Regions from separate parts of the Stenotrophomonas sp. TWI1151 genome, predicted to be linked through region 2. Evidence: predicted binding sites of a transcription regulator. Region 2 holds the regulator's gene; each other region holds the start of a gene.
The links. The regulator FliA, encoded in region 2, starts transcription of late flagellar genes. The targets are predictions, from matches to a motif close to TAAAGTTTNNCNNNCNNNGGCCGATAA.

Region 1 (9,575 bases), 520 kb from region 2:
TGAGCGCGATGTGCGCCCGGCCGGTGGCGGCCGCCGTGACGGCGGGGCGGGCAATGGTCCGCGCGGTGGCGGTCGTGGCACCCCGTCCGGCCCGCGTCCGGGCGGCGCCGCACCGCCGGCCAACAATGCGCTGGCCGACGCCTTCGCCCGGGCCAAGCGCGGCGGCTGATCCCGCGGTGGGTGCCTGCCAGGGGCCGCCTTCGGGCGGCTTTTGGCGTTTTCCGGGGTCTCCAGGGGCAGGGGCACTTCTGGTTTGGCCCGGGTTTACGCACACTTCGCGTTGAATGCCCGTAGGGTGGGTGGACGGCGGGGAGCCCAGATGACAGACGACCAGGCAGGACCGGGCAACCGGGCGGGCTCCAGCGCCGATTACCGCGCTGGCGCAGGGCTGTGCGTGGCGTGTCGGACCGGAGCGCACACATGAGCCGGCAACCGGACGTCCCCCGGGATGCGGCCGCCGCGCTGCGCGACATGGCCGAGCAGCGCCACCGGCTGGAAATGATCATCGAAGGTACTGCGGCGGGCACCTGGGACTGGGACATCCCGGGCAACCAGATGCGGGTCAACGAGCGCTGGGCGGAGATCGTCGGCTATACGCGTGAGGAACTGGCACCCATCACGCCGGAGACGTTCTTCAAGCTGGTGCATCCCGACGATCTGGCCCAGTCCAATACGTTGCTCGAAGCGCATCTGGAAGGTCGCTCGCCGCATTACGACAGCCTGTGCCGGATGCGCCACAAACAGGGCCACTGGATCTGGGTGCAGGACCGCGGTCGCGTGTATGAGCGCGATGGGCAGGGCCGGCCGCTGTGGATGGCCGGTGCGCATGCCGACGTTACCGAACTGCAGCAGGCCCGGCAGGAGGCGGCCAACATGCGCCAGCGCCTGCAGGCGGTGGTGGATGCCTCTGACGAGGTGGCGGTGATCGCCACCGATGTCGATGGGGTGGTCAACCTGTTCAATACCGGTGCGCAGAAGCTGCTGGGTTACCGCCCCGATGAAGTGATCGGCCGGGTCAACCCGGGGCTGTTCCACGATCCGGAAGAGATGCGCGCCTACCTGCAGCCCCATATGGAGGCGGACGGACGCCTGCCGACCGTCTTCGAGGCGTTGAGCGCGCGGGCGGCACAGGGCACCTGGTCGCATCAGTGGACGTTCCTGCGCAAGGACGGCGAGCGCAGGCAGGTGCGCCTGTCGATCAGTCCGCTGGACTGCGCCGGCGGCAACCGAATCGGCTACGTGGGCATGGCGGTCGACCTGACCCCGCTGCTGCAGGTCCGCGAACAGGCGTTCCTGGCCTCGGAAAAATTCGCCGGGGCGTTCTCGTCGGCCGCGCTTGGCATGGCCCTGGTGTCGCTGGAAGGGCGCTGGCTGGACGTCAACGATTCGCTGTGCGGCATCCTCGGCTACACCCGTGCCGAACTGCTGCAGATCGATTTCCAGACGCTCACGCATCCCGATGACCTGCACACCGACCTGGCCCTGCTCGGTGACCTGCTGGCCGGCCGCCGCGCGCATTACCACATGGAGAAGCGGTACCTGGGCAAGGCGGGCAACCTGGTCTGGGGGCGGCTGTCGGTCTCACTGGTCCGCACGGAAAATGGCGAGCCGCTGCACTTCGTCTCGCAGATCCAGGACGTGACCGCCCAACGGCTCAGTGGTCAGCAGTTGCGTGAATCCGAGCAGCGCACCCGCGTCACGTTGGATGCGGTGGCGGACATGGTGCTGACCCTGGACCTGCAGGGGGGGATCCAGTACGCCAACGCCGCGGCCACCCGCGCGCTGGCCGGGGAGGGCGCCGGGGTCCTGGCCGGCAGCCAGCTGCAGGAGGTGATGGAGCTCACGACCGAATACGCGCCGCGCTCCCCCTTGGATGTGGCCGTGCTGCTCGACCCGGACAGCAATGCAGTCGACCTGCATTCGGACCTGTTGCTGTCAGTGGGTGCGCATCTGCTGCCGGTCGACCTGACCCGTGCCTGGCTGCGCGATGAGGATGGCCTGACCAGCGGCGCGGTCTGGGTGATCCGTGACGTCACCCAGCAGCGTGCGCGCCAGCGCGAGGCGCGGCATCTGGCCGAGATCGATCCGCTGACAGAACTGAGCAACCGGCGCGGCTTCGAGGCGCATCTGCAGCAGGCCATCACCCGGGTCGCGCGGACCGGGCAGTCGGCCTCGTTGATGTATATCGACCTGGACCACTTCAAGCCGGTCAACGATACCCACGGCCATCTGGCTGGCGATGCCGTGCTGTGGGCGGTGGCCAGCGTGCTGCGGCATGGCGTGCGTGATTCGGACATCGTGGCGCGGCTGGGCGGCGACGAGTTCGCGGTGATCCTGGCCGGCTGTTCGCTCAAGCGCGCCCGCCGTATCGCCAGCGATCTGCTCGAGGCGATGCGGGGGTTGTCGATCCCCTGGGACCAGCGGCGGTTGAGCGTGGGCGCCAGCATCGGCATCGCGCCATTGTTCGGGGGCATGAGCGTGGATGACGCCGTGGCCGCCGCCGACGCGCAGTGCTACCGGGCCAAAGCGATGGGGCGCGACAACGTGCAGGTGGAGGCCGACGCTCTGGGTGCCGTGGACCCTCTTGACGCCCTGGATTCGAGCGAAAGCGGCGAGTGACGGCCGGCCGGGCCAGGCCCCGGCCGCGGCCGTTGATGGCCCTAAAGCTTTCAGAATGTCCGCCGTTATATGACTCGCAGTTGCTGCCCGTCTGCTCACGTGGATATCTGGCCGTACACCTTTTTTGCATGGTTCATGTTCGCCGGCCCGCCCGGTGTTTGAAGCCCATCGAAGTTGCGTCATCCCCACTGACGATCTTCGTGAGTCCCAGCCAACGGAATACCGCCACCGGGCCACCGCCCGGCGCTGACCTATTCGCTAACCGGACACCGAGGTCTAACGATGATTACTTCAGGCTTGCACACGCATGTGCCAGGTCGTGCCAGCGACGCCGACGCCGGGTCGTTGTGGCGAACGCTCACGGCACGGTTCGTTTCCCGTCGCGCGGCCCATGGCGCCGCGGCATCGGCCGCGCTGCAACGGCAGGCCGAGCTCGAAGATCAGATCAAGGCGCTGCATAGAGTCCAGGTCGTCATCGAGTTCCACCTCGATGGCACCATCGTGCACGCCAACGACAATTTCCTGCAGACGCTGGGCTACACGCTGGAGGAGATCCAAGGCAGGCACCACGCCATGTTCGTCGATGCCGAGTATGCGAAGAGCGCGGAGTACCGCGACTTCTGGGCCAACCTGGGCCGCGGTGAGTTCGACGCCGGCCAGTACCGGCGGATCGGCAAGGGTGGACGCGAGATCTGGATCCAGGCGTCCTACAACCCGGTCTTCGACAGCCACGGACGGCCGTACAAAGTGGTCAAGTTCGCGACCGACATCACCGCGCAGAAATTCCAGGCGGCCGATTTTGCCGGCCAGCTCGCCGCGATCAACAAATCACAGGCGGTGATCGAGTTCGATCTCGAGGGCCGCATCCTGGCCGCCAACGAGAACTTCCTCGCTGCCATGGGCTATGCACTGGAGGAGGTGCGCGGGCAGCACCATTCGATGTTCGCCGAGCCCGAGCATCGCCAGAGCGGCGAGTACCGGGCGTTCTGGGCCAAACTCGGCCGTGGCGAATACGACGCCGGCCAGTACAAGCGCCTGGGAAAGGGCGGTCGCGAGGTCTGGATCCAGGCCTCGTACAACCCGATCTACGATATGAACGGACGGCCGTTCAAAGTGGTCAAGTACGCTACCGACATCACGGCCCAGGTGCGTGACTCGCTGGCGCTGCAGCAGGCCGTCGCGCAGACGCGTGAAGTGGTGGCGGCGGCGCAGGGGGGTGATCTGACCGGCCATATCGCCACCCAGGACAAGACCGGCCCGATCGCCGAGTTGTGCGAGGGCATCAATGCGCTGGTCGAAGCGATGGCCGGCATCATCACCCAGATCAAGCTGGCAGCGGACACCATTGCCGTGGGTGCCAGCGAGATCGCCGAAGGCAACAGCGACCTGTCCGTGCGCACCGAGCAGCAGGCCGCTTCGCTGGAGGAGACCGCCGTCTCGATGAAGGGGCTGACCGCGACCGTGCGGCGCACCGCGGACAACGCCCGCCAGGCCAATGAGTTGGCCGGTGGTGCGGTCGAGGTGGCGGCGCAGGGTGGCCATGTGGTGCATGAGGTGGTCTCCACCATGTCGCTGATCAACGACTCCTCGCGGCGCATCGTCGATATCATCGGCGTGATCGACAGCATCGCGTTCCAGACGAATATCCTGGCCCTCAATGCCGCAGTGGAAGCGGCCCGTGCCGGCGAGCATGGGCGCGGCTTTGCGGTGGTCGCCTCGGAAATCCGCTCGCTGTCGCAGCGTTCGGCCGAAGCCGCCAAGGAGATCAAGCAGCTGATCGGCGACTCGGTGGAGAAGGTCGGGGCGGGTACGCGTCAGGTCGAAAGCGCGGGGCGCACCATGGACGAGATCGTGGTCAGCGTGAAACGCGTGAGCGATCTCATGGCCGACATCAGCGCGGCGGCCCAGCAGCAGAGCGAGGGCATCGAGCAGATCAACCAGGTGGTCGAGCACATCGACGAGAGCACCCAGCAGAATGCCGCGCTGGTCGAAGAGGCCTCTGCGGCGGCCCGCAGCATGGAAGAGCAGTCCACCCAGTTGCTGCAGACGGTGGCGGCATTCCGGGTGGCGGGGGCGACGGGAACGTCGCGACCGGCTGCGCCACCGGCGGCCAATGCCGCACATCCGACGCTTCGGCTGGTCTGAGCGGTAACGAAAAACGCCCCGGATCCGTCGATCCGGGGCGTTCTGGTTTTCCATGGTGCCGAAGGTGGGACTCGAACCCACACGCTTTTAAGGGCGGCGGATTTTGAGTCCGCTGCGTCTACCGATTCCGCCACTTCGGCTGGCTGGCCGCGTAGTGTATACAAGATGTCGACGTTTGTGCAGACCTGAATGCTTAAGTTCCTGTCAGGGTTTCACCTACGCAGGACGCTATACTCATCGCGCTGAACCATACAGGGAGTCGTCATGAGCGCGCTGCAGGATCTTCGGGTGCTGGTGGTCGAGAACGACGAAATGAGTGCCGCCCTGCTGCAGATGCAGTTGGTGCAGTCCGGCGCGGTGGTGGTGGGGCTGGCGGCCTCGGTATCCGAGGCGCTGCGTCTGCTCGGCGAGACCCAGCCACAGGTGGTGCTGCTGGATTACCGCCTGGCCAACAATGAAACCAGTGAAGCGGTTGCTGCGGCGTTGGCCGCGCGCCAGATTCCCTTCGTACTGGCCACCGGCATGGCGACCGAGCACCTCCCCGAAGCCTTCCGGGCAGGCATCATCCTGACCAAGCCCTACCTGACGGCCGAGTTGAATGCCGCGCTGGGGCGGGCACGGATAGGCGATTCGGTCGTCGGCTGAGCAGCTCTCACGCCGCTTCGGCGTGCGCCAGTGTGACCGGTTCGCGATCGTCCAGGATCCGGTACAGCGCAGCGAGGTCGTGCGGGTCCGGGTTCAACCAGGCATCCAGATGTTCGCGCCGGATGGGTACGATGCAGCGGTCGTGCCCGGTGCGTGCCACATCGGACGGTGGCTCGTCGGTGATCGCGGCAAACGACAACAGCCGGCCCTCCGGCCCTTCCCACGCCGACCACAGGCAGGCGATCAACAGATCGCGCGGTGGCTGCGGGCTGAATTCCAGCACCACGTTCTCGGCTTTCTCGCCCGGCGACAGCATCCGCTGCTCCAGGGCATGCCGCGGCACGTGCTCGTAGAACGACTGCACCACCACCACGCCATGCTGGTGGCCGAACGCGGATTTCCAGTACACCTCCAGGCTGTCGCGGCGCGCGTTGTAGGTGCCGGGATACAACACGTCGTTGCGCGCGGGCTTGTCCGGCAGCCGGCATTGGTAGCGCATCGGCTTGATCACGCGCTGGCCCTGCTCGGACACGATCACCGGCGCATAGACGCCGGGGAAAATGCGGCTGTCGCGCGGCACCAGGCCGGCGCGCTGCAGATCGGCCAGGCGCGTCTGCGCACGTTCAATCCGGTTGCCCGCCACGCGCAGTTCATTGCGCGCCTTCTGCGTGGGACGTGCGGCCAGGTGTTCTTCGGCCGCCTTCCGCCGGGCGCTCTGCAGGCGCACCTCCTCATCCAGCGCCTGCATCTCCTCGGCATGCCATTGCTGTATTCGCGCCACGATCTCCTGGCCCTGCGCGGTGCGCGCGCCGGCGAAGCCATCGTCCATCGCCTTGGGCGTTTTCGGGCGTTGCTTGCCGGCGTCGTGGGCATACAGCTGGGCGAACTCGTCCAGGGACAGCATGGCCCCGTACTCACGGACCAGCTTGGTGTAATCGGCGCGGATCTGGGCGGAATAGCACATGGCGACGGAACAGGGTGGGCAGGGGGGACAGGATAGGCCGGTGGGTCGCACATGCTGCGAATACGTTCGGGCATGCTGAGCGTCCATTCATTGCCGGACCCGTCTCATGTCGCTGCCTGCTGGTGTTCATTGCATCCCCCTGGCGCCCAGCGTGGAGGAATACCGCGCGCTGCGGGTGCTGGCCGGCCTGAGCCCGAAAACGGCCGAGGCGGCGGCGCGTGGCCTGCCCAACACGGTCTTCGGGGTGAGCCTGCGCGAGGATGACCGGTTGCTGGCGATGGGCCGGCTCATCGGCGACGGCGGCTGCTTCCTGCAGGTGGTGGATATCGCCGTGGTCCCGGACCGCCAGGGGCAGGGTCTGGGCAAGGCGGTGATGGCCGAGCTCGATGCCTGGCTGCACGCGAATGCGCAAGGTGCGTATGTGAGCCTGATCGCCGATGGCCAGGCGCACCGGCTGTATGCGCAGTTCGGTTTCACCGTGACCGCGCCGCGCTCGGTGGGCATGGCGAAGGTGGTGGCGTAGGCCCCATAAACAAACAGCCCCGACCGAGGTCAGGGCTGTTTGTTTGAAGCTGGCGTCCCCACGGGGATTCGAACCCCGGTCGCCACCGTGAAAGGGTGATGTCCTAGGCCTCTAGACGATGGGGACGCGTTAAACCGAATTTTGGCTTCTATCGGACGGCCTGTGTCCGGAGAAGTGGTGGAGCCAGGCGGGAGCGAACCGCCGACCTCCTGCATGCCATGCAGGCGCTCTCCCAGCTGAGCTATGGCCCCACAGTTGTGCTGCGAGCCGCCTATCATAGCGGCGGTCTTGCCGAATGGGAAGGGGGCTCGTCAAACAAAAAGCCCCGACCGAGGTCAGGGCTGTTTGTTTGAAGCTGGCGTCCCCACGGGGATTCGAACCCCGGTCGCCACCGTGAAAGGGTGATGTCCTAGGCCTCTAGACGATGGGGACGCGTTAAACCGAATTTTGGCTTCTATCGGACGGCCTGTGTCCGGAGAAGTGGTGGAGCCAGGCGGGATCGAACCGCCGACCTCCTGCATGCCATGCAGGCGCTCTCCCAGCTGAGCTATGGCCCCACGTTGTACCGCGAGCCGCCTAGTATATCTGCCTGTTCACGTTTGTGGAAGCCTTTCGGGCATCCGCATCGCAACCGCAGTAGGCGGTGAACAAAAAGACCCGGCATGCCGGGCCTCCGTGTTCTTCTGATGATTGGCGTCCCCACGGGGATTCGAACCCCGGTCGCCACCGTGAAAGGGTGATGTCCTAGGCCTCTAGACGATGGGGACGCATAAACTCATCAAATTGTTCAGCACACCGAACGGCCTAAGGTCCGGAGTGGTGGAGCCAGGCGGGATCGAACCGCCGACCTCCTGCATGCCATGCAGGCGCTCTCCCAGCTGAGCTATGGCCCCACGATGCTGGAGGCGGAATTCTACGCGGCCGTGAAGCATTCGCCAAGTCTTTTTTCTGAAATACCGAAGAAAGAATGCATGCGGGCATCCATCTGCAGAGGCTGATCGTTGCCCGCGCGAGTGCACCAGCACGCACGCGATAAAACAGGCCGCCAATGCCGAGCGTTGCTCGATGCGGCACAAACAAAAAGCCCCGACCGAAGTCAGGGCTGTTTGTTTGAAACTGGCGTCCCCACGGGGATTCGAACCCCGGTCGCCACCGTGAAAGGGTGATGTCCTAGGCCTCTAGACGATGGGGACGCACGAAAACTTCAAATTTTGTCACTGCAATCTGATCGGCCTAATGATCGGATTGGTGGAGCCAGGCGGGATCGAACCGCCGACCTCCTGCATGCCATGCAGGCGCTCTCCCAGCTGAGCTATGGCCCCACGTCGTGAGGAGCGAAATCATAGCGACGACGTTTTGGATTGGCAAGAAAAAAGTGAAGAAATATCGTCATGCAATCCGCGGTCACTCGCCGGGCAGTCGTTGATGGCGCAGCCGCAGTGCATTGCTGATCACCGAGACCGAACTCAGACTCATCGCCACCGCCGCCAACATCGGCGACATTACGATGCCCAGCGGATACAGCACGCCGGCTGCAACAGGAATGCCGAGGCCGTTGTAGAGAAACGCAAAGCCCAGGTTCTGCCGCATGTTGCGCACGCTTGCAGTGGACAGCTGGCGCGCACGCAGGATGCCGCGCAGATCGCCCTTGACCAGCGTGACCTGTGCGCTCGACATCGCCACATCGGTGCCGTTGCCCATCGCGATGCCAACGTCCGCACTCGCCAGCGCCGGCGCGTCGTTGATGCCATCGCCGGCCATCGCCACCTTGCGGCCCTGCGCCTGCAGCGAACGGATCAACGCGGCCTTGTCGGCGGGGCGCATCTCGCCGTGGACGTCATCCAGGCCGAGTTCCCGCGCGACGGCTTCCGCGGTGGCCGCGCCGTCGCCGGTGGCCATGACGATGCGCAGGCCATCGCGGTGCAGCTGCACGATCGCTTCGGCGGTGGAGGCCTTGATCGGGTCAGCCACCGCGAGCAGGCCGCCAAGCTGGCCGTCGACGGCGAGGTACATCACGCTGGCCGCGGTGCTGCGCAAGTGCTCGGCACGTTCGCGCAGCGTGTCCAGCGCGATACCGTGTTCGTCCATCAACGCGGTATTGCCAAGCAGCAGCTGCCTGCCGTCCACCGCGCCCTGCACACCCATGCCGGTCAGGGAATCGAAATCGTCCACGCTGGCCAGCGGCATCCCGCGCGCGCGTGCTTCGGCCACGATCGCGGCCGCCAACGGATGCTCGCTGCCCTGGTCCAGGCTGGCCGCCCATTGCAGGATCTGATCGGCAGCGAAGGGCGCCACCGCCTGTACGTCACGGAACGCTGGCTTGCCCTCGGTCAAGGTACCGGTCTTGTCGACCACCAGCGTGTCGATCTGGCGCAGTGCCTCGATCGCCTCGGCATCGCGGAACAGCACCCCGTGCTGCGCGGCGCGACCCGTGGCGACCATGATCGTCATCGGTGTGGCCAGCCCCAACGCGCACGGGCAGGCGATGATCAGCACCGCTACCGCGCTCAGTACCGCATGCGTCCATGACGGCGCCGGACCGAACAGTCCCCAGCCGAGGAACGTCAGCACCGCGACCGACAGTACCGCCAGCACGAACCAGTACGCGACGGTGTCGGCCATGCGCTGCATCGGGGCGCGTGAGCGCTGCGCCTGCGCCACCAGCTGCACGATCTGCGC
Region 2 (9,575 bases):
GCCGAGGGGGTCGAGACCGCCGGTCAGCGCGCCTACCTGGAACGGCTGGGCTGTGATTACCTGCAGGGCTATCTGCTCGGCAGACCGGTAGACGCCCTGCGCTTCATGCAGCTGCATGATCTGCCCCGCCCCAGAGTGGAGGTTGCGGCAGGCTGGAAGGCCCAGGCGCGGCCAGGGGCCTCGGCGGGGTGATGCCGGCCCGGCGGGATGATGCAGGCCCGGTGAGGTAGTGCCGGCCGCTGGCCGGCTCCTCGAGGGCCAGCAGGCATCACCTTGAGCCGCCCCGCGGCCGGCACTACCTTGGCTCGCGGCTCACGGAACGGTTCTTGCACCGACCCGGGTATCTCCTCCCGTGTCGTGCCCTGATGTCCGAAAACGAACAAGCCGGCGAAAAGACCGAATTACCGACCGAAAAACGCCTGCGCGATGCCCGGGAACAGGGCAACATCCCGCGCTCGCGGGAGCTGGCGACGGCGGCCGTGTTCGGTGCCGGCGTACTGGCGTTGATGGCGTTCTCCGGCACCATCGCCAGCAACGCCAAGAGCTGGATGCAGTTCGCGCTCAGCCCCGAGCCGGGCCTGCGCCTGCACCCACAGGCGCTGTTCGGCCACTTCGGCGAATTGATGCTGCGCTTGATGCTGGCCATGTGGCCGCTACTCGTGATCTGTCTGCTGGCCTGTTTCCTGTCGCCGGTGGCGATGGGCGGGCTGCGCTGGTCGAACAAATCGCTGATGCCCGATTTCAAACGGCTCAGCCCGATGGCCGGCATGAAGCGCCTGTACGGGCCTGAAGCGATTGCCGAGTTCACCAAGTCGCTGCTGCGCATCGCCTTCGTCGGCACCGCGGCGGGGCTGGTGGTGTGGCACGGCACCCGCTCGCTGCGCGACCTGCTCAACCAGCCCCTCGAGGCGGCGATGGTGCATGGCCTGGGCTTCACCCTGAAGCTGATGCTGGCCACCGGCGGCGCGATGATGCTGCTGGCTGCCATCGATGCGCCGTACCAGCGCTGGAACTGGATGCGCAAGCTGAAGATGACCCGTGAAGAGCTGCGCCGGGAGATGAAGGAAAGCGAAGGCAGCCCCGAGGTCAAGGGCCGCATCCGCCAGCTGCAGCAGCAGATGTCCAACCGCCGGATGATGGAGGCGGTGCCCACCGCCGATGTCGTGGTGGTCAATCCCACCCATTACGCGGTCGCCCTGAAGTACGACGGCGGAAAGATGGGGGCGCCCACCGTGGTCGCCCTGGGCGTGGATGAAACCGCCCTGCGCATCCGTGAAGTGGCCGACGGCAACAAGGTCGCCATCGTCTCCGCCCCGCCTTTGGCACGCGCCTTGTATCGGGAAGGTCAACTTGGAAAGGAAATTCCCGTGAGACTGTATTCGGCCGTGGCCCAGGTGCTCTCCTACGTCTACCAGCTGCGCAGCTGGGGGACCGGCCCGATGCCGGCGGCACCGAGCATCGATATCGATGAATTCGGCAAGGGAGGCCGCCCATGAGCGCGCAACCTGCCGGGATGAACGTTCGCCGCGCGCTGGACATGATCCGCCACGGCCTGGGGGCCCCGCTGATCGTGCTGGCCCTGCTGGCCATGGTGGTGGTGCCGCTGGCGCCGCCGGTGCTCGATGCACTGTTCACCTTCAACATCGCCATCTCGCTGATGGTGCTGCTGGCGGTGGTCTACGTGAAGCGCCCGCTGGATTTCACCATCTTCCCGATCGTGCTGCTGGTCACCACGATGCTGCGGCTGGCATTGAACGTGGCCTCCACCCGCGTGATCCTGCTCAACGGCCAGAACGGCCACGAAGCGGCCGGCAAGGTGATCGCCTCCTTCGGTGAGTTCGTGATCGGCGGCAACTACGCGGTCGGCATCGTGGTGTTCGCGATCCTGACCATCATCAACTTCGTGGTGATCACCAAGGGTGCCGGGCGCGTCTCCGAAGTGACCGCACGCTTCATCCTCGATGCCATGCCCGGCAAGCAGATGGCGATCGACGCCGATCTCAACGCCGGTTTGCTGACGCGTGAAGAGGCCAAGGCCCGTCGTGAGGAGGTCCGCGAGGAAGCCGACTTCTACGGCGCGATGGACGGTGCCAGCAAGTTCATCCGCGGCGATGCGATCGCCGGCATCCTGATCCTGTTCATCAACCTGGTCGGTGGCCTGGCGGTCGGCGTGCTCCAGCACGGCATGCCGTTTGGGGATGCCGCCGCGACCTACACCCTGCTCTCCATCGGTGACGGCCTGGTCGCCCAGCTCCCGGCGCTGCTGGTGTCCTCGGCGGTCGCCATGCTGGTCACCCGCGCCTCGCGCTCGCAGGACATGGCCCAGGCCATGATGGGCCAGGTGTTCGGCCAGTACCGTGCGCTGACCATCGCCGCCGCGATTCTGGCGGTGGTCGGCCTGGTGCCGGGCATGCCCAACGTCGCCTTCTTGACGCTGGCCGCGATCCTCTTCTTCATCGCGTGGAAGGCCTGGAAGAAGAGCACGGCCGAAGCCCGCGCCGCCGAATCTCCCGCCGCCAACCGTCCCGATACCCTCGGCCTGCCCGGCGCCGCGCCCTCGCCCACCGCCGAGCTGACCTGGGATGAACTGCGCCCGGTCGATCCGCTCGGCCTGGAAGTCGGCTACCGGTTGATCCCGTTGGTGGACAAGAACCAGGGCGGCGAGCTGATGGCGCGGATCAAGGGGGTGCGCCGCAAGCTCACCCACGACATCGGCTTCCTGATTCCCTCCGTCCATATCCGCGACAACCTGGAACTGCCGGCCACCGCCTACCGTCTGCTGATCCACGGCGTGCCGGTGGCCACCGCCGAAATCCACCCCGACCGCGAACTCGCGTTGGACCCGGGCAGCGCCCTGGGGACCCTGGAAGGCATCGCCGGCAAGGATCCCGCCTTCGGCCTGGATGCGACCTGGATCCAGCCGCACCAGCGCGCCAATGCCGAATCGATGGGCTACACCGTGGTCGATCCGGCCACCGTGGTCGCCACCCATCTGTCGCACCTGATCCGTGAGCACGCCCCGGAGCTGCTTGGCCATGAAGAAGTGCAGCAGCTGCTGGCCAACCTGGCCAAGAGCGCGCCGAAGCTGGTCGAAGATCTGACGCCCAAGTCGCTGCCGCTGTCGGCCGTGGTGCGCGTGCTGCAGAACCTGCTGATCGAGCGCATTCCGATCCGCCAGCTGCGCAAGATCGTCGAATCGCTGGTGGAAAGCGCGCCGACCAGCCAGGACCCGGCCGTGCTCACCGCTGCCGTGCGCAACGCGCTGGGCCGTTTCATCGTGCAGGAGATCGCCGGGATGTCGCCGGAGCTGCCGGTCTTCACCCTCAACCCGCAACTGGAACGGGTCTTGCAGGAGTCCACGCAGGGCAACGGCGCCGCGCTGGAACCCGGACTCGCCGAGCGACTGCATCAAAGCCTGGCCGAATGTGTCGGCAAGCAGGAAGCGAAGAACGAGCCGGCGGTCGTGCTGGTGCCTGGCCCGGTTCGTGCCGCGCTGGCACGGCTGGTACGCCACAGCGTCCCCTCGCTGTCCGTACTCGCCTACAGCGAGGTGCCCGAGGACAAACGGTTGAAGCTGGTCGGCACGATCAGTTGAGCCGGACACCCAACGGCACCGCGACAGAAAACAGACACCTCATTCGATTTCACCGCAGCAGGAAATAAAGGGACTCCCTGACCGTGCAGACCACCGACAACCAGCGTTTCCCTTCCACCACTCCGCCGCCCCAGTCCCGGTATCACAGCATGAAAATCAAACGCTTCGTCGCCTCCGATATGCGCTCGGCCATGAACCTGGTGCGCAAGGAACACGGTCCGGACGCAGTGATCCTGTCCAACCGCCGGATCGAGGAAGGTGTCGAAATCGTGGCGGCGGCCAACTACGACGAAAGCGCCGTGCAGCGTGCGCTGGAAGCGGCCCGCAAGGACGTCGCGCCGCCGGCACCGCGCCCGCGCAGCGCCGCCGATGCCGTGATTGCCGCCGTGACCCGCCGCAAGGCCCCGGTCGCCACGCCCGAACCGGTGGCCGCGACCACCTCGGCGGTGGCCGCACTGGCCCGCGCCGCCGTCGGCGCCACCGGTCGCACGCTGGATACCGCCAACGAAATTGTGCCGCCGCCGGGCAGCGACGGTTTCGCTGCCACCCTGGCCCGCGCCAGCGTCAGTCCTGCCGTCAATGAACCGTCGCTGCCGGAGCAGATCTTCGCGCCGTTCAATGTCGAGCAGGCCGCGGCCGCCTCGCCTGCCGCACCGGTGGATGCCGTCGCCACGCCGGCCCCGATCAACCGCGCCCGCTTCGTGATCGATCCGCCGTTGGAGGAGACGGACGAGACCGTACTGCAGGGCGCCGCCGCGCCGGTGCCGGTCGTCGCTGCTGCCCTGCCGCCGGCACTCCCGCTGCCGATCGCCGAGACCGTCATCGCCGCCGCCAATGAACCGGCACCGGTCGTGGCGAGCGTGCCGGAACTGACGGTCATCCAGCGCGACGACGAAGAAATCCGCCAGCTGCGCCATGAAGTGGCCGGCATGCGCCATGTCATCGAGCGTGAGATGCACCGGTTCACCGATGAGCGCCTGCGCGGCTCGCCGGTCCGCGCCGCCGCGCTGGACCTGATGGACGAGTACGGCTTCGACGCCGGCATCAGCCGCGACGTGGCCATGCAGATTCCGCTGGATACCGAGGCCCACCGTGGCCGCGGCCTGATGCTCGGCCTGCTCTCCAAGAAGCTGCCGATCGCCCCGGTCGACCCGCTTGAAGCCGGCGGCGTGATCGCCCTGGTCGGCCCGACCGGCGCCGGCAAGACCACCACCATCGCCAAGCTGGCCTCGCGTTTCGCCGAGGCGCATGCCGCCCGCGACGTGGCCCTGGTCACCACCGATACCGGCCGCATCGGCGCCCGCGAGCAGCTGTACGGCTTCGGCCGCCAGCTCGGCATCGCCGTCCACGAGGCCAGCAGCGGCAGTGATCTGAACCAGCTGCTGGAGCGGCTGAAGGACTACAAGCTGGTCCTGATCGACACCGCTGGCCTGGGCCCGCGCGACCGCGCCCTGGCCGCCCAGCTGCAGTGGCTGCGCGCCGCCGAGCAGATCCGCACCCTGCTGGTGCTGCCGGCCAACACCAGCTTCGGCGACATGGACGAGGTGGTGCGCCGCTTCAGCGCCGCCAACCCGCAGGGCGTGGTGTTGAGCAAGCTGGACGAAACCGGCCGCTTCGGTACCGCCCTGTCAGTGGCCGTGGATCACCGCCTGCCGATCACCTGGGTCACCGATGGCCAGGACGTTCCTGAAGACCTGCACCGTGCCAGTGCGGCCAATCTTGTACTTCGCCTTGAAGATTTGCGCCGCGCGGCCGATATGCCCTGCAACCCGGAGTTGAACCATGCCGTCGCGTGAGTATGCCAAGCTGACCAAGACCTTCCCGTTGTCGGCTACCCGAAGCCAGCCGCTGGGCCCGGTCCGCACCATCGCCGTCACCGGCGGCAAGGGCGGCGTGGGCAAAACGAACGTTTCGGCCAATCTGGCCGTGGCGCTGGCGGACATGGGCAAGCGCACGCTGCTGCTGGACGCCGACCTCGGCCTGGCCAACATCGATGTGATCCTCGGCCTGCAGCCGAAGGTGACCCTGGCCGACCTCGTCGCCGGGCGCTGCACGCTGGAAGAAGTGATCATCGAAGGCCCCGGCGGCGTGCTGGTGGTCCCGGCCGCCTCCGGCCGTCGCCACATGGCCGAGCTGCAGCCGGCCGAGCACGTCGGCCTGGTCAACGTCTTCTCCGAGCTCGAGCGCGAGCTGGACATCATGATCGTGGATACCGCCGCCGGCATCACCGATGGCGTGCTGACCTTCTGCCAGGCCGCACAGGACACCGTGGTGGTGGTCTGCGATGAGCCGGCGTCGATCACCGACGCCTACGCGCTGATCAAGGTGCTCTCGCGCGAGCGCGGCGTGGACCGCATCCAGGTGGTGGCCAACATGGTCCGCGACCCGAACGAAGGCCGCGTGCTGTACGAAAAGCTGAGCCGCGTCTGCGAGAAGTTCCTCGCCGATGTCTCGCTGAACTACCTGGGCTGCGTGCCGCAGGATGACTGGCTGCGCCTGTCGGTACAGCGCCAGCAGCCGGTGGTGAAGGCCTACCCGTCCAGCCCGGCCGCCCTGGCGCTGACCGAGATCGCGCGCCGCACCGCCCGCTGGCAGGCCCCGACCGAGCCGCGTGGCGGCGTCGAGTTCTTCCTGGAACGCATCCTCAAGCAACGCGGGGTGACGGTATGAAGGGCGCAGCACAATACAAAGAGGTCCAGCGCACCGCGGCCAACGAGTGCATTGCCCAGCACTCGGATCTGGTCCGCCGCATCGCCCACCATCTGGCGGCACGTCTGCCAGCCAGCGTGGAGGTCGACGACCTGATCCAGGCCGGCATGATGGGCCTGATCGAGGCCTCGCGCAGCTACGACGCCGACCAGGGCGCCTCGTTTGAAACCTACGCCTCGATCCGCATCCGCGGTTCGATGATCGACGAGATCCGCCGTGGCGACTGGGTGCCGCGCTCGGTGCACCGCCGCGCCCGCGATGCCGCCGCGACCATCCGTCGCCTGGAGCAGAGCACCGGCCGTGCCGCCAGCGCCACCGAAGTGGCCGCCGCGATGGACATGCCGCTACCCGATTACCTGCGCCTGATGGAAGACGCATCGCGGGGCCAGGTGCTGAGCCTGGAATCGCGGATCGAGGACCAGGGAGAACTGGACACCGTCGCCCAGGGCGGCCCGACCCCGCAGCAGGTGCTGGAACGCGGTGAGTTCGGGCGTGAGCTGGGCAACGCGATCGGCCTGTTGCCCGAGCGCGAACAGCTGGTGCTGTCGCTGTACTACGAGCAGGAACTGAACCTGAAAGAGATCGGCGCCGTGTTGGGTGTCAGCGAATCGCGCGTGTGCCAGATCCATGGCCAGGCCGTGCTGCGCCTGCGGGGCCGGCTGAAGATCTTCGAGGCGGCAGACGCCGGCCTCGAGAACCATTGAAATCGAGGAAAGTGCTTTGAACAAGAACATGCGTATCCTGATCGTCGACGACTTCTCGACCATGCGTCGTATCGTCAAGAACCTGCTGGGCGATCTGGGCTTCACCAACACGGCCGAAGCCGAGGACGGGCATGCGGCGCTGGCGATGTTGCAGAGCCAGCCGTTCGATTTCGTGGTCACCGACTGGAACATGCCGGTGATGACCGGCATCGACCTGCTCAAGGCGGTGCGTGCCGACGCCAAACTCAAGACGCTGCCGGTGCTGATGGTGACCGCCGAAGCCAAGCGCGAGCAGATCATCGAAGCGGCCCAGGCCGGCGTGAACGGCTACATCATCAAGCCGTTCACCGCCCAGACCCTGGAAGAAAAGCTCGGCAAGATCTTCGAACGCCTGGCGGCGAGCGCCTGATGGACACCCTGAGCGACAAATCCGCGCTGGTGCAGCGCCTGCAGGACGCCCTGGCCGCGCTGGAAAGCGGTGACGAAGCCGGTTGGCGCCGGGAAATCGACGCCCTCGCCGCGCTGCGCACGCAGCCGATGATGGCCGGCCTGAACCGCCTGGCCCGCGAGCTTGGCCAGGCCCTGGGCGAACTGCCCAGCCTGCCCAGCGAAGCCGGCGAGCTGGATGATGCCTGCGCGCGCCTGGACCACGTGGTGGCGATGACCGAACAGGCCACCCACCGCACCCTGGACCTGGCCGAGGAATGTCGCTCGCTCACCGAACAGCTGCGCGCCAATGGTCTGACGCCCGACCAGGGCCAGCAGCTGGACCGGATCCGCCACAACCTCACCGAAATCGCGCTGACCCAGAGCTACCAGGACCTTACCGGGCAGATCATCCGCCGCGTGGTCGGGATCGTGCGTCGCGTGCATGAGGGCTTCGGTGCGCTCGGCCTGCCCCCGCAGGAAGACGACAAGAAGCGCGACACCAACGGCCTGGCCGGCCCGGCCGTGAATGGCCTGGATCGCCACGCGGTGTCACAGAACGACGCCGACGACCTGCTCTCGGACCTGGGACTGTAACGCTCATGAGTGCTGTGCCAGACGATATCGCTGCCGACTTCATCCTCGAGGCCCAGGAAATCCTGGATCGCCTCGGCGAACAGCTGGTGTCGCTGGAGCAGGCGCCCCAGGATGCCGACCAGCTCAACGCCGTGTTCCGTGGCTTCCACACGCTCAAGGGCGGTGCCGGCTTCCTCGGCATCCAGGCGATGGTCGAGCTGTGCCACGCGGCCGAGGAAACCCTCGGCATGGCCCGCTCCGGCCAGGCCACGCTGCAGGCTCACCACTTCGATGCAGCCCAGCAATCGCTGGATTACCTGCAGTCGATGCTGGACTCGGTCTCGGCCGGGACCGAGCCGGGCTATGCCCCGCCGGAGCTGATCGCCCAGTTCGACGTGAATGGGCCGGCCTCGCCGGCGCCTGCGGCCACCGCCACGGCCAGCAGCGGCGGCGAGATGATCACCGATGATGAGTTCGAGGCGCTGCTCGACCAGTTGCACGGCGGCGCCGCACCGACCGCCATCGCGGCCCCGAAGAAAGATGACGGCCTGATCGGCGAGGACGAGTTCGAAGCCCTGCTGGACCAGCTGCACGGTGGCGCCGTTCCTGGTGCCAAGGCCATTGCCGCCGCGCCGGTGGCTGCACCGCGCGCCGTGGCTGCGCCGGCCGCCCCGAGCGCCAAGCCGGCCCCGGCCAAGCCGCTCGCCGAAGCCGAACACACCGTGCGCGTGGATACCAAGCGCCTGGATGCGATCGTCAACCTGATCGGCGAGCTGGTGCTCTCCCGCAACCGGCTCAAGACCCTGCGTGCGCGCCTGCACGATGAAGAACTGGACCGCGCGGTCTCCACGCTGGACATCGCCACCGCGCGCCTGCAGTCGGCGGTCATGCGCACCCGCATGCAGCCGGTCGGCAAGGTGTTCTCGCGCTTCCCCAAGGTGGCACGCGATGTCGCGCGGTCGCTGAAGAAGGAGGTCGAGCTTGAGCTGATCGGCGCGGAAACCGAGCTGGACCGCAACCTGGTCGAAGCGCTGGCCGATCCGCTGGTCCATCTGGTCCGCAACGCGATCGACCACGGCGTGGAAATGCCGGACCTGCGCGAGGCCCAGGGCAAGCCACGCAGTGGCCACGTGCGCCTGTCGGCCCAGCAGGAAGGCGACTACGTCAGCATCGAAGTGCAGGACGACGGCGCGGGTATCGACCCGGAACGCCTGCGTCAGAAAGCACGCGAGAAGGGCTTGATCGATCCGGAGGCCGCCGCCCGCCTGAGCAGCGAGGAATGCCTGCACCTGGTGTTCCTGCCCGGCTTCTCGACCAAGCAGCAGGTCACCGACATCTCCGGCCGCGGCGTGGGCATGGACGTGGTCCAGTCCCGCATCCGCGAGCTCAGCGGCCAGATCCAGATCCAGTCCGAGCTGGGCCGCGGCAGCCGCTTCATGATCCGCGTGCCGCTGACCCTGGCGATCCTGCCAACCCTGCTGGTGCAGGCCGGCGAAGACGTCTACGCCCTGCCCCTGGCCCGCGTGATGGAGGTGCTGCACGCCCCCAACACGTCCCTGGGCTGG
Region 3 (9,575 bases), on a different contig from region 2:
CCGCTGGCGAACCAGCGGCTTCTTCAGACTTGCTTGAAGAAAGAAGCTATTACTTCTTGGCTTCTTCAGCAGCGTCCTTGGCCTTCTCGGCGGTGCCTTCGGCAGCCTTGGCAGCGTCAGCAGCCTGGTCGGCAGCAGCGTCGGTGGCAGCGCCAGCAGCCTGGGCAGCGGCATCGGCCGAAGCGTCAGCAGCGGTGGTGGCGGTGTCGGCAGCAGCCTGGGCAGCGTCAGCAGCCGGGGCGCCAGCAGCAGCGGCCTGGTCAGCAGCGGCCTGGGCGTCAGCGGCAGCTTCGTTGGCCGAAGCGGCGGCGTCAGCAGCCTGCTCCTGCTTCGAGCAGGCGGTCAGAGCCAGGCCCAGGGCCATTGCGATCAGCAGCTTGTTGATGCTCATTGTTGTGAATCCTCGTCGTTAGATTAGGCAACGCGCTATTGCGCGCCCGGCAACATGATGACAAGCCACGATTGGCTGTCAAGCGATCGCGCATTCAGTTTTGAGAAATGCGCGTTAAATCAAATCAAATCAATTCGATAGCGATGGCGGTTGCTTCGCCGCCGCCGATGCACAGGGTAGCAATTCCGCGCTTGGCGTCACGCTTGCGCAATGCGTTCACCAGCGTGACCACCAGCCGTGCACCGGAGGCACCGATGGGATGACCCAATGCGCAGGCGCCGCCATTGACATTGACCTTGTCGTGCGGAATGCCCAGCTCGCGGATCGGCGCCATCGCGACCACGGCGAAGGCTTCGTTGATCTCGAACAGATCCACCTGGTCCAGCGTCCAGCCGGTCTTCTCCAGCAGCTTCTGGATCGCACCGATGGGGGCGGTGGTGAACCATTCCGGCGCCTGCGAGTGCGTCGCATGGCCGACGATGCGGGCCAGCGGCTGCAGCCCGCGGGCGGCGGCATCTTCTTCGGACAGCAGCACCACGGCGGCAGCGCCGTCGGAGATGCTCGACGAGCTGGCGGCGGTGACCGTGCCGTCCTTCTTGAACGCCGGGCGCAGGGTCGGGATCTTGGCGATGTCCGAGCGGCTCGGCTGCTCGTCCTGTGCGTATTCGACCTCACCCTTGCGCGTGCTGACCTTCACCGGAACGATTTCACCATCGAAAGCGCCATTGGCCTGGGCGGCCTGCGCACGGCGCACCGATTCGATGGCGAAGGCATCCTGGTCCTCGCGGCTGACCTGGTACTTCTCCACGGTGCACTCGGCGAACTCGCCCATGGCTTTGCCGTCATACGCATTGACCAGGCCGTCGTGGGCCATGTGGTCGATCATCTGGAAGTTGCCGAAGCGGTTGCCGGTGCGCGAGTTGGGGATCATGTGCGGGGCGTTGGACATCGACTCCATGCCGCCGGCGACCACGATGCTGGCCGAGCCGGCCTTGATCAGGTCATGCCCCAGCATGATGGCCTTCATGCCCGAGCCGCACACCTTGTTGAGGGTGGTGGCGCCGGTGGAGACCGGAATCCCGGCGGCGATCGCGGCCTGGCGGGCCGGCGCCTGGCCGAGGTTGGCCGGCAGCACGCAGCCCATGATCACTTCGGAAACGTCCGCAGCCGGTACTCCGGACTGCTCCAGGGCCGCGGCGATGACGGTGGACCCCAGGGTCGGGGACGGCACGCCGTTGAACTGGCCCAGGAAGGAGCCGATGGCGGTGCGCTTGGCGGCGGCGATGACGATGTTGGACATGTGCAATCTCTTTGGTGCGTGAGCGAAGAGCGGAATGGGAACGCGGGCGTTGGAAGCCGACGCATTTCCCGGCAGACTGCGTGGGGGTCGGTCCAGTATAGAGGGTCGGCATTGACTGCCGGTGTCTGCCCGGGGGCAGGCAGGTGGGGAAGGTCCATTCACAAGGGGAGCAGGGATGAAGCAGGTTGTGATCGGCAGGTCGGCCTTGGCCGCGGCATTGGCGCTGGCACTGAGTGCGTGCGGAGGCGGGGGCAGCAATGTCCGCGGGGACCTGGAGCCGTCGCCTCCCCCGACCACGCCCCCGTCGCCGCCGCCCACCACACCGCCTTCGCCGCCGCCGACCACGGCCCCGCCGCCGCAGCCGTCCATCGATGCGCACCTGAGCATCGTCCAGGCGGGCCCGGCGCAGTCTGCCGGCTGGACCGGGTCCGGCGTGCGCATCGGCGTGGTCGATTCGGGCGTGAACCGCGAGCACCCGGCATTGAACGGGCGGGTGCTGGCCAATTACACCTATGTCGATCCCCGCGTGAACAATGTCAATGTGGATGACGTGGTCGGTCACGGCACCGTGGTGGCCCAGCTGGCGGCCGGCGCCAGGGTCGGCAGCTGGCCGGGTGGTGTGGCCAGCGAAGCGCAGATCGTCTCGGCGCGCATCATTGCTGACAAGCGCCCCGTCGACGACGGTTCGGGCAGTGGCAACGAGATCACCGGTGCGGTCGGTCTGGACGGTGTGCATCAGGATCTGATCGCCGCCGGCGTCAAGATCATGAACAACTCGTGGGGCGGCCTGTACTGGACCAACCCCTCCGCCACCGCGCCGATCGCCCAGGAATACCGCCCCTTCATCCTCAGCAATGGCGGCCTGGTGGTGTTCGCCACCGGCAACGAGAGCAAGCCCAATCCGTCCAGCATGGCGGCGCTGCCCAGCCAGGTCGGCCCGGGCGGCAGCCTGCCCGCTGCGGATCTGGAACGCGGCTGGCTGAGCGTGACCGCAGTGGACACCGCCGACCCGAGCAAGCTGGCTTCGTATGCCAACGCCTGTGGCGTGGCGGCACGCTATTGCCTGGCCGCCCCGGGCACGGTGGCCTACGTCGATCCCGCCAGCAAAGGGGGCACGCCAACGTACTTTTACGGTTCGGGCACGTCCTACGCGGCGCCGCTGGTCTCCGGCGCGGCCGCCCTGGTGTGGCAGAAGTACCCGTATTTCACCAATGATCTGGTGCGCCAGACGCTGCTCGGCACGGCCACCGATCTCGGTGCGGCCGGCGTGGACAGAACGTTCGGCTATGGCCTGCTCAACATCGCCAAGGCGATCAACGGTCCGGCCAGGCTGGACTGGGGCGATACGACGGTCAATGTCAGCACGCCGGGGCTGAATTCGGTATGGAGCAACGACATCAGCGGCAGCGGCGGACTGACCAAGCAGGGTACGGGTGCGTTGACCCTGGCCGGCGCCAATACCTACACCGGTGACACGTTCATCGAGCGCGGCACCCTCGCGCTGCGCGGCGGTGCGTCGCTGCGTTCCAACGTGCTCATCGTGCCGCAGGCCGGTGACCCCAACGGCGCGGCGCTGCAGTTCATGAACGGCACCACGCGGGTGAGTGGCAACGTGGACAACGGCGCCAGCGTGATGCTGCGCAGCGACAACATCGATGCGGTCATCGAAGGCAACTACATCCAGCGTGCCGGCGCGCAACTGGTCGTCGCACTGGGGGCCAACCCGCTCATGGTGAACGGCACCGCCACGCTGGCCGGCACGGTCCGTGTGGACAGCATCATCGCCGGTTACGTGCCCCGTGACGGACGCACGCAGCCACTGCTGCACGCCGATGGTGGGGTGGCCGGCACGTTCGCCAGCGTCACCAACGGACTGGCACCCGGCAGCCTGCTCCAGGCCAGCCTGCTGCACGCCAACAACGACGTCACCATGGTCATCGACCGCATCAGCGTCACCAGCGCCAGCCTCCAGGCCGGCCTGGGCGGCACGGCGCTGGCCTCGGCAGCGCGGGTCGAATCCGCGTTTGAAGTGCTGGATCGCAACGGTGCGGCACTGGACGGGTTTGCCGACGGGGCCGGGAAGCTGCAGCAGGTGGATGGCGCCAGCGCCTTGCAGGCCAGCCTGGACAGCCTCTCCGGCAAGGCGCATGCCCTGGCCACGGCAGCGACCTTCGACAGCATCGACATGAACCGACGTGCGCTGTCGGCACGGCTCGGTGAGGTGCAGGCCGTGCCACGCCTGCGCGGTGCCTGGCAGAGCACGCTGGGCGAGGCGGGCCAAGGCAGTTTCGCCGGCAACGGCGTGGCGACCCGCGGCTGGATGATGGGCCAGGACATGGCGTTGGGCAGCCACGGCATGCTCGGTGTCGCGTTCGGTGAAACGCGCAGCTACGGCAGCCGCGAGTGGGGCAGTGACCGCGGCCGCGACCGTCAGTCGCAGGCGCAGGTGTATGCCGGCTGGGGCACCGGCCGCGCCTATGCGATGGGCCAGATCGGCGCGGGCCAGTTCACCCGTGAGATCGATCGCCAGTTGCTGCTCGGTGCGGGGCAGTACGGCGTCAATGCGCGCTATGGCGGCAGCTTCAGCGCGGCCAGCGTGGAGTCGGGCTACCGTTTCGGCAGTGCCACCGCCTCGCTGACGCCTTACCTGGGCGCCGAGTACGCCCGGGTGGACAGCGATGGTTTCAGTGAAACAGGCGGCATGGGTTTCGGTCTGCGCGCGCGCGATGCCGTGAGTACGCGCAGCCAGGCGTTGGCCGGCCTGCGCGCCGAGCGGCGCTGGGGCGGCTGGTCGCTGCGCGGCTATGCCGAATGGCAGCAGCATCTGTCCAGCGACGGCCTTTCGCTGGATGCCAGCTTCGTCGGTGTCGAGGCCTGGGCGCCGGTGGCCGGGGTGCAGCCGGCCCGCTCGGGCGGGTTGTTCGGGCTTTCGCTGGAGTCATGGTTGAGCCGCAACAGCCGCCTGGCATTCGGGTACGACCAGCGCTTTGGGCCACGCGGCGATCTGCGCCAGGCGCAGCTGCGGTATTCGGCTGGGTTCTAGACGCGGGCCTGGCCGCGACGCACGAAAAAAGAGGGCGCGATCGATGATCGCGCCCTCTTCGTTTGTCAGCGCAACGGCTCAGTTGCCGCGCAGGCTGCCCCGGCGCGGCGTGCTGCGGCCCAGCGGCATCTTCAGTTTGCCGATCGACAGGATGCGCGATTCGGCGATCTGGTCGGCGGCGCGCTGCGGGGCGATGCCCTCGCTCTGCGACAGCGCGAAGATGCGGCCGAGGTTGTGGTAGATGCTGCGGATCAGGCGCATCGCGCGCTCACGGTTGTAGCCGTCGATCTCCAGCGAGACGTTCATGACGCCACCGGCGTTGACCGCGTAATCCGGTGCGTAGAGGATGCCGCGCGCGTGCAGTTCATCGCCGACCTCCAGGCTGGAGAGCTGGTTGTTGGCGGTACCACAGACGATCTTGCACTTCAGGCGCGGCAGCGTGTCTGGATTGATCGCGCCTTCCAGCGCGCAGGGCGCGAAGATGTCGGCGTTGACGTCGTAGATGTCTTCCGGCTTGACCGCCTCTGCACCGTATTCGGTGACAGCGCGATCCACGCGCGTGCTGTCCAGGTCGCTGACGTACAGCTTGGCGCCACGATCGCGCAGCAGCTTCACCAGCTCCATGCCGATATGGCCCAGGCCCTGCACCGCGATGCTGGCCTTGCCCACTTCCTCATGGCCCAGCTTGTGCTGCATCGACGCCATCAGCGCCTGCAGCGCGCCGTATGCGGTGAACGGTGCCGGGTCACCGGAGCCGCCATGCACCTGGTGGACGCCGGTGACGTACTCGCTCTCCAGGTAGATGTTCTCCATATCGTTGACATCGGTGCCGACGTCCTCGGCGGTGATGTAGCGGCCACCCAGCGAATCGACATAGCGGCCGAAGGCGCGGAACAGCACTTCGGTCTTGTCGCGCTTTGGGTCGCCGATGATCACCGCCTTGCCGCCACCCACGTTGAGGCCGGCCAGGGCGTTCTTGTAGGTCATGGTGCGGCTCAGGCGCAGCGCATCGGCCAGGGCCTCGTCGGTACTGGCGTAGGGACGCATGCGCACACCGCCCAAGGCCGGGCCGAGGGTGGTGTTGTGGATGGCGATGATCGCCCTCAGACCGGCGTCGCGGCTGTGGCAGAACACCACTTGTTCGTGACCGGTGGTTTCGAGGGTTTCAAATAACATGGTGGCTCCGATGGTGCGAACGGTGGCGAACAGCGGCGAACGCGCCAGCAAAAGGTGGGTTGTAAAACAAAAAAAGCGACGTCGTCGGGTCTCGGACGGGTCGCGCGGCGCCATTCTAGTGCATTCCGACGGACGGTGTTGTCAGGGGTCTTGCGCCCCACGGCCATTAAAGTTGCTGAAGCGCAGGCCGATGCCGTGGCAACGGTGTGGATGGCCGGTCATCGCAGGAAGGATCACGTGGGCGCAGTCGCAACAAGGCAAGTGCGGGACCCGGCGCGTCCAGGGCCATGGGCATGATCGGCGCTGTGGTTGTCGGCGCCGCCGTGCTGGCGCTGCTTGGCATGGCCGCTGTGCTCCGTCACCGGCGTGCCGTGGTGGCGCCGTCGATGGCCCGTGGCACTGCCACGCACGGGCGAGCCGCGGCGTTGCCGGTTGCCCCGGTAGCGCCGGGTACCGATCCGGTGGGGGTGCTGCAGGCCGGGCTGCATACGCTGGCACTGGTGCCGCGCAGTGGCGATGCCGCCGACGCCGCGGCCCCGCGCACCGTTGAACTGCGTGATGCCGTCACCGCCTCGCTGCTGGCGCGGGACTGGTCGGCCAAACACCTGCCCCGCCGCCCGCAGCTGCTGCCGCAGCTGATCCAGACCGTCAACGACAGCGACGCCTCGGCGCGCGCCATGGCCGGGATCATCGGCCAGGACCCGGTGTTGACCGGCAATCTGCTGCGCATCGCCAACAGCCCGGTCTACCGGGTGCAGGCGCGCCCGGTGGAGACCCTGCAGCGTGCGGTCACCCTGGTTGGTACCGATGGCATCCGCCAGATCATCAGCGCGGTGCTGGTGCAGCCGGTGATGCAGCTGCAGTGCGATGCCTTTCCCCAGTTCAGTGCGGTGATCTGGGAGCATGCGCTGCTGGCCTCGCGTGCTGCCGCCGACCACGCACGCACGGTGACCCATGAAGATGGCTTCGCCGCGCAGTGGCTGGGCCTGACCCAGGGCCTGGGCGCGGCGCTGGTGATGCGCCATCTGCTCGATGCCTGCGCGCAACAGGCGCTCGCCGCCCCGCCGCGCACGCTGGCGGCGGATCTTCTCGACAGTTGGACCCTGCCGGTGGCCAGCCGCATCGCCGCGGCATGGGAGCTGCCCAAGGCCGTGCACGATGCCTTGATCCGCCAGAGTGGCAGTGGGCTGGCGGCCAGCCTGCGCTTTGCCCGTGCGGCGGCGGCGGCCAGCCTGCTGTGCCGCCATGGCCAGATCGGTCAGGTCCAGGCCCTGGCGTTGCTGGAGCAACTGGACGACACACCGCCGCACGCACTGCAGTGGATCTGGCGGCGCGTGCACGGGCGCGCCGTGGAAACGCTGGAGGGCGACGAGGCCGAGCGCGACGTGGCCCAGGCCGGCTGAGCTAGAGCTGCGACTCCAGCGGCAGCCAGCTGATCGCGCGCGCGCTGGCCCGCAGCCAGAACCCGGTGTCCGGTTCGGTATACAGCCAGTGCGGCGGCTGCGCATCGCGCTCCAGCCACCGCACGTCGCCGTCCGGTCCCAGGGCCACCCAGTAGCTCTGGCGTGGGCTGGCCAGGCGCAGGTACTCCTCGCGCAGCTGCGCGGCGAGCACCGGATCGTTGAACAGCACGCCCATCTCGGTGTTCAGATACGCCGAGCGCGGGTCCAGATTGAATGAGCCGACGAAGCCGCGCTGGTCGTCGATCATGAACGCCTTGGTGTGCAGGCTGGCGCCACTGCTGCCGAACAGACCGCCGCCATCGACGTTGCCGCGCGATTTGAGCTCGTACAGCTGCACGCCACTGCGCAGCAACGGTGCCCGGTAGTGCATGTAACCGCTGTGCACGGCGGCCACATCATTGGCGGCCAGGGAGTTGGTGATGACCGCGACCTGGGCCCCGCGCGCGACCATCGCGCCCAAGCCCTCGGTGCCGTCCTCGCCAGGAACGAAGTAGGGCGAGATCAGCAAGGCTTTGTGCTGTGCGCTTTCCAGCTCCTGCACCAGGCGCGTCACCAGCCAGTCGGCCTGATCGTCGCGGCGGTGCTTCATCGGCGGGTCCGAGGCGATCTCCACGTGGTGTGACCAGTGCAGATCCAGCGCATCGCGGTAATACGATTTCGCCGCCTGCGAGCGCGCCACGCGTTCGAGATAGGGCTTGGCACTGTCCAGGCGCGCTTCGTGCTCGCTTTCGCCGATCAGCAGGCGCAGCTGCGGTTCGGTGTAGAACGCCAGCGCACGGATCGGCACAGCGGTATCGCTGTTCCAGTAATCGTCGAAGATCGTGTTGGCCTGCTGCACCGCTTCGCCGGCGACCAGCAGGTCCAGGTCGCGGAAGTTCACATCCGGGCGTGCGCTGAAATACTCCTCGCCGATGTTGCGGCCACCGACGATCGCCACGCGCCCGTCGGCGATCCATGACTTGTTGTGCATCCGGTGGTTGACGCTGAAAACGCGCTGCACCATCTCGACCAGCCGCCAGAGTCCGTTGCGGTTGCGGAACGGGTTGTACAGGCGGATCTCGATGTTGGGGTGCGCATCGAGCGCCATCATCAGCGCGTCCTTGTCCTGCGCGTTCATGTCATCGAGCAGGATGCGTACCCGCACGCCGCGCTCGGCCGCGCGGTACAGCTCGTTGGCCATGAGATGGCCGATGAGGTCGTCGTGCCAGATGTAGTACTGCAGGTCCAGGCTGCGCCCGGCGTGCTGGGTGATCACCGCGCGTGCGGCGTACGCGTCCAGCCCGTCGGACAGGAAGGCCACACCGGTCTGGCCGGGGTGCTCGGCCTGCAGGCGGACCAGCTCGCGATCGATCGGGGTCTGGTCGGCCTGGGTGGGCAGCACCGTCGAACGCTCGCCCACGGCCTGCGGGGTGAGGTGGTCGGCCAGCAGCAGGCCGCTGAGGACCAGCAGGATCAGCAGGGCGACAACGATCCCCAGCCAGCGCAGCAGCCGGCGCCAGAACGGTTTTTTCTCGGTCATGCCCCGATCGTAAGCGGCCGGGGCGTGCAGGGCGAGTGCTGGCGCGGTTTAGAAACGCTCGTCCGGTGCCAGGTAACGCCACTGGCCCGGGACCAGCTTGCCCATCGCCACGCGGCCGATGCGCAGGCGGCGGATGCTGATGACCTCCAGCCCGACCTGGGCGCACATGTCGCGCAGCTGGCCCGGATGCACCGGCTTGATCGCAAAGCGCAGGCGGGTTTCGTTCTGCCAGCTCACCTTGCACGGTGGCAACGGCCAGCTGCGGAAGCTCAGGCCGTGCGCGAGGCGCTTCATGCCGTAGGGCGCCAGCTCGCCACTGACTTCCACCAGGTATTCCTGCTCCAGCGTTGCGCCGCGATCCTTCAGGTGCGAGATCACGCGCCCGTCCTGGCTGACCACCACCAGGCCGCTTTCGTCGTCGGACAGCGGCATCACCAGCTGCAGGGCGTGGAAATGCCGCTGCAGCAGGGTCACCCCGGTGGCGTCGAGTTCACTGCGGCTTTCCGGGGTCACCAGGGCGCACAGTTCGTCCGAGCGCATGCCGGCCGGCTTGTGCAGCAGCATGCTCACGGTCTCGGTGCGGGTCGCCTCGGCGTTCTCGCGCAGCACGATGTCCTCGTCGGTGACCATCGTCTGCGGCTGTTCGACCACCTGGCCGTTGACGGTCACCCAGCCGCCCTCGA

Region 1: ABE422_RS03385 (methyl-accepting chemotaxis protein) is a predicted target of FliA. The motif match lies at 2,662-2,688, and genes of this name have one in related genera.
Region 3: ABE422_RS09565 (HDOD domain-containing protein) is a predicted target of FliA. The motif match lies at 6,078-6,104, and genes of this name have one in related genera.

What each region holds. Positions count from the first base shown of each region.
Region 1 is NZ_JBDJLA010000001.1:768,849-778,423, reverse strand. It holds gene ABE422_RS03395 (Tex family protein) at 1-169, shown strand, start outside; gene ABE422_RS03390 (PAS domain S-box protein) at 421-2,619, shown strand; gene ABE422_RS03385 (methyl-accepting chemotaxis protein) at 2,902-4,764, shown strand; tRNA gene ABE422_RS03380 (tRNA-Leu) at 4,818-4,904, opposite strand; gene ABE422_RS03375 (response regulator) at 5,029-5,409, shown strand; gene ABE422_RS03370 (SOS response-associated peptidase family protein) at 5,417-6,373, opposite strand; gene ABE422_RS03365 (GNAT family N-acetyltransferase) at 6,480-6,896, shown strand; tRNA gene ABE422_RS03360 (tRNA-Glu) at 6,947-7,022, opposite strand; tRNA gene ABE422_RS03355 (tRNA-Ala) at 7,072-7,147, opposite strand; tRNA gene ABE422_RS03350 (tRNA-Glu) at 7,253-7,328, opposite strand; tRNA gene ABE422_RS03345 (tRNA-Ala) at 7,378-7,453, opposite strand; tRNA gene ABE422_RS03340 (tRNA-Glu) at 7,588-7,663, opposite strand; tRNA gene ABE422_RS03335 (tRNA-Ala) at 7,714-7,789, opposite strand; tRNA gene ABE422_RS03330 (tRNA-Glu) at 8,014-8,089, opposite strand; tRNA gene ABE422_RS03325 (tRNA-Ala) at 8,143-8,218, opposite strand; gene ABE422_RS03320 (heavy metal translocating P-type ATPase) at 8,301-9,575, opposite strand, start outside.
Region 2 is NZ_JBDJLA010000001.1:252,752-262,326, reverse strand. It holds gene ABE422_RS01130 (EAL domain-containing protein) at 1-192, shown strand, start outside; gene flhB (flagellar biosynthesis protein FlhB) at 366-1,496, shown strand; gene flhA (flagellar biosynthesis protein FlhA) at 1,514-3,595, shown strand; gene flhF (flagellar biosynthesis protein FlhF) at 3,745-5,391, shown strand; gene ABE422_RS01110 (MinD/ParA family protein) at 5,378-6,265, shown strand; gene ABE422_RS01105 (RNA polymerase sigma factor FliA) at 6,262-7,008, shown strand; gene cheY (chemotaxis response regulator CheY) at 7,025-7,417, shown strand; gene ABE422_RS01095 (protein phosphatase CheZ) at 7,417-8,031, shown strand; gene ABE422_RS01090 (chemotaxis protein CheA) at 8,037-9,575, shown strand, end outside.
Region 3 is NZ_JBDJLA010000006.1:101,517-111,091, reverse strand. It holds gene ABE422_RS09585 (hypothetical protein) at 50-391, opposite strand; gene ABE422_RS09580 (thiolase family protein) at 516-1,691, opposite strand; gene ABE422_RS09575 (S8 family serine peptidase) at 1,867-4,734, shown strand; gene ABE422_RS09570 (Glu/Leu/Phe/Val dehydrogenase dimerization domain-containing protein) at 4,813-5,910, opposite strand; gene ABE422_RS09565 (HDOD domain-containing protein) at 6,198-7,313, shown strand; gene ABE422_RS09560 (phospholipase D family protein) at 7,315-8,892, opposite strand; gene ABE422_RS09555 (rRNA pseudouridine synthase) at 8,941-9,575, opposite strand, start outside.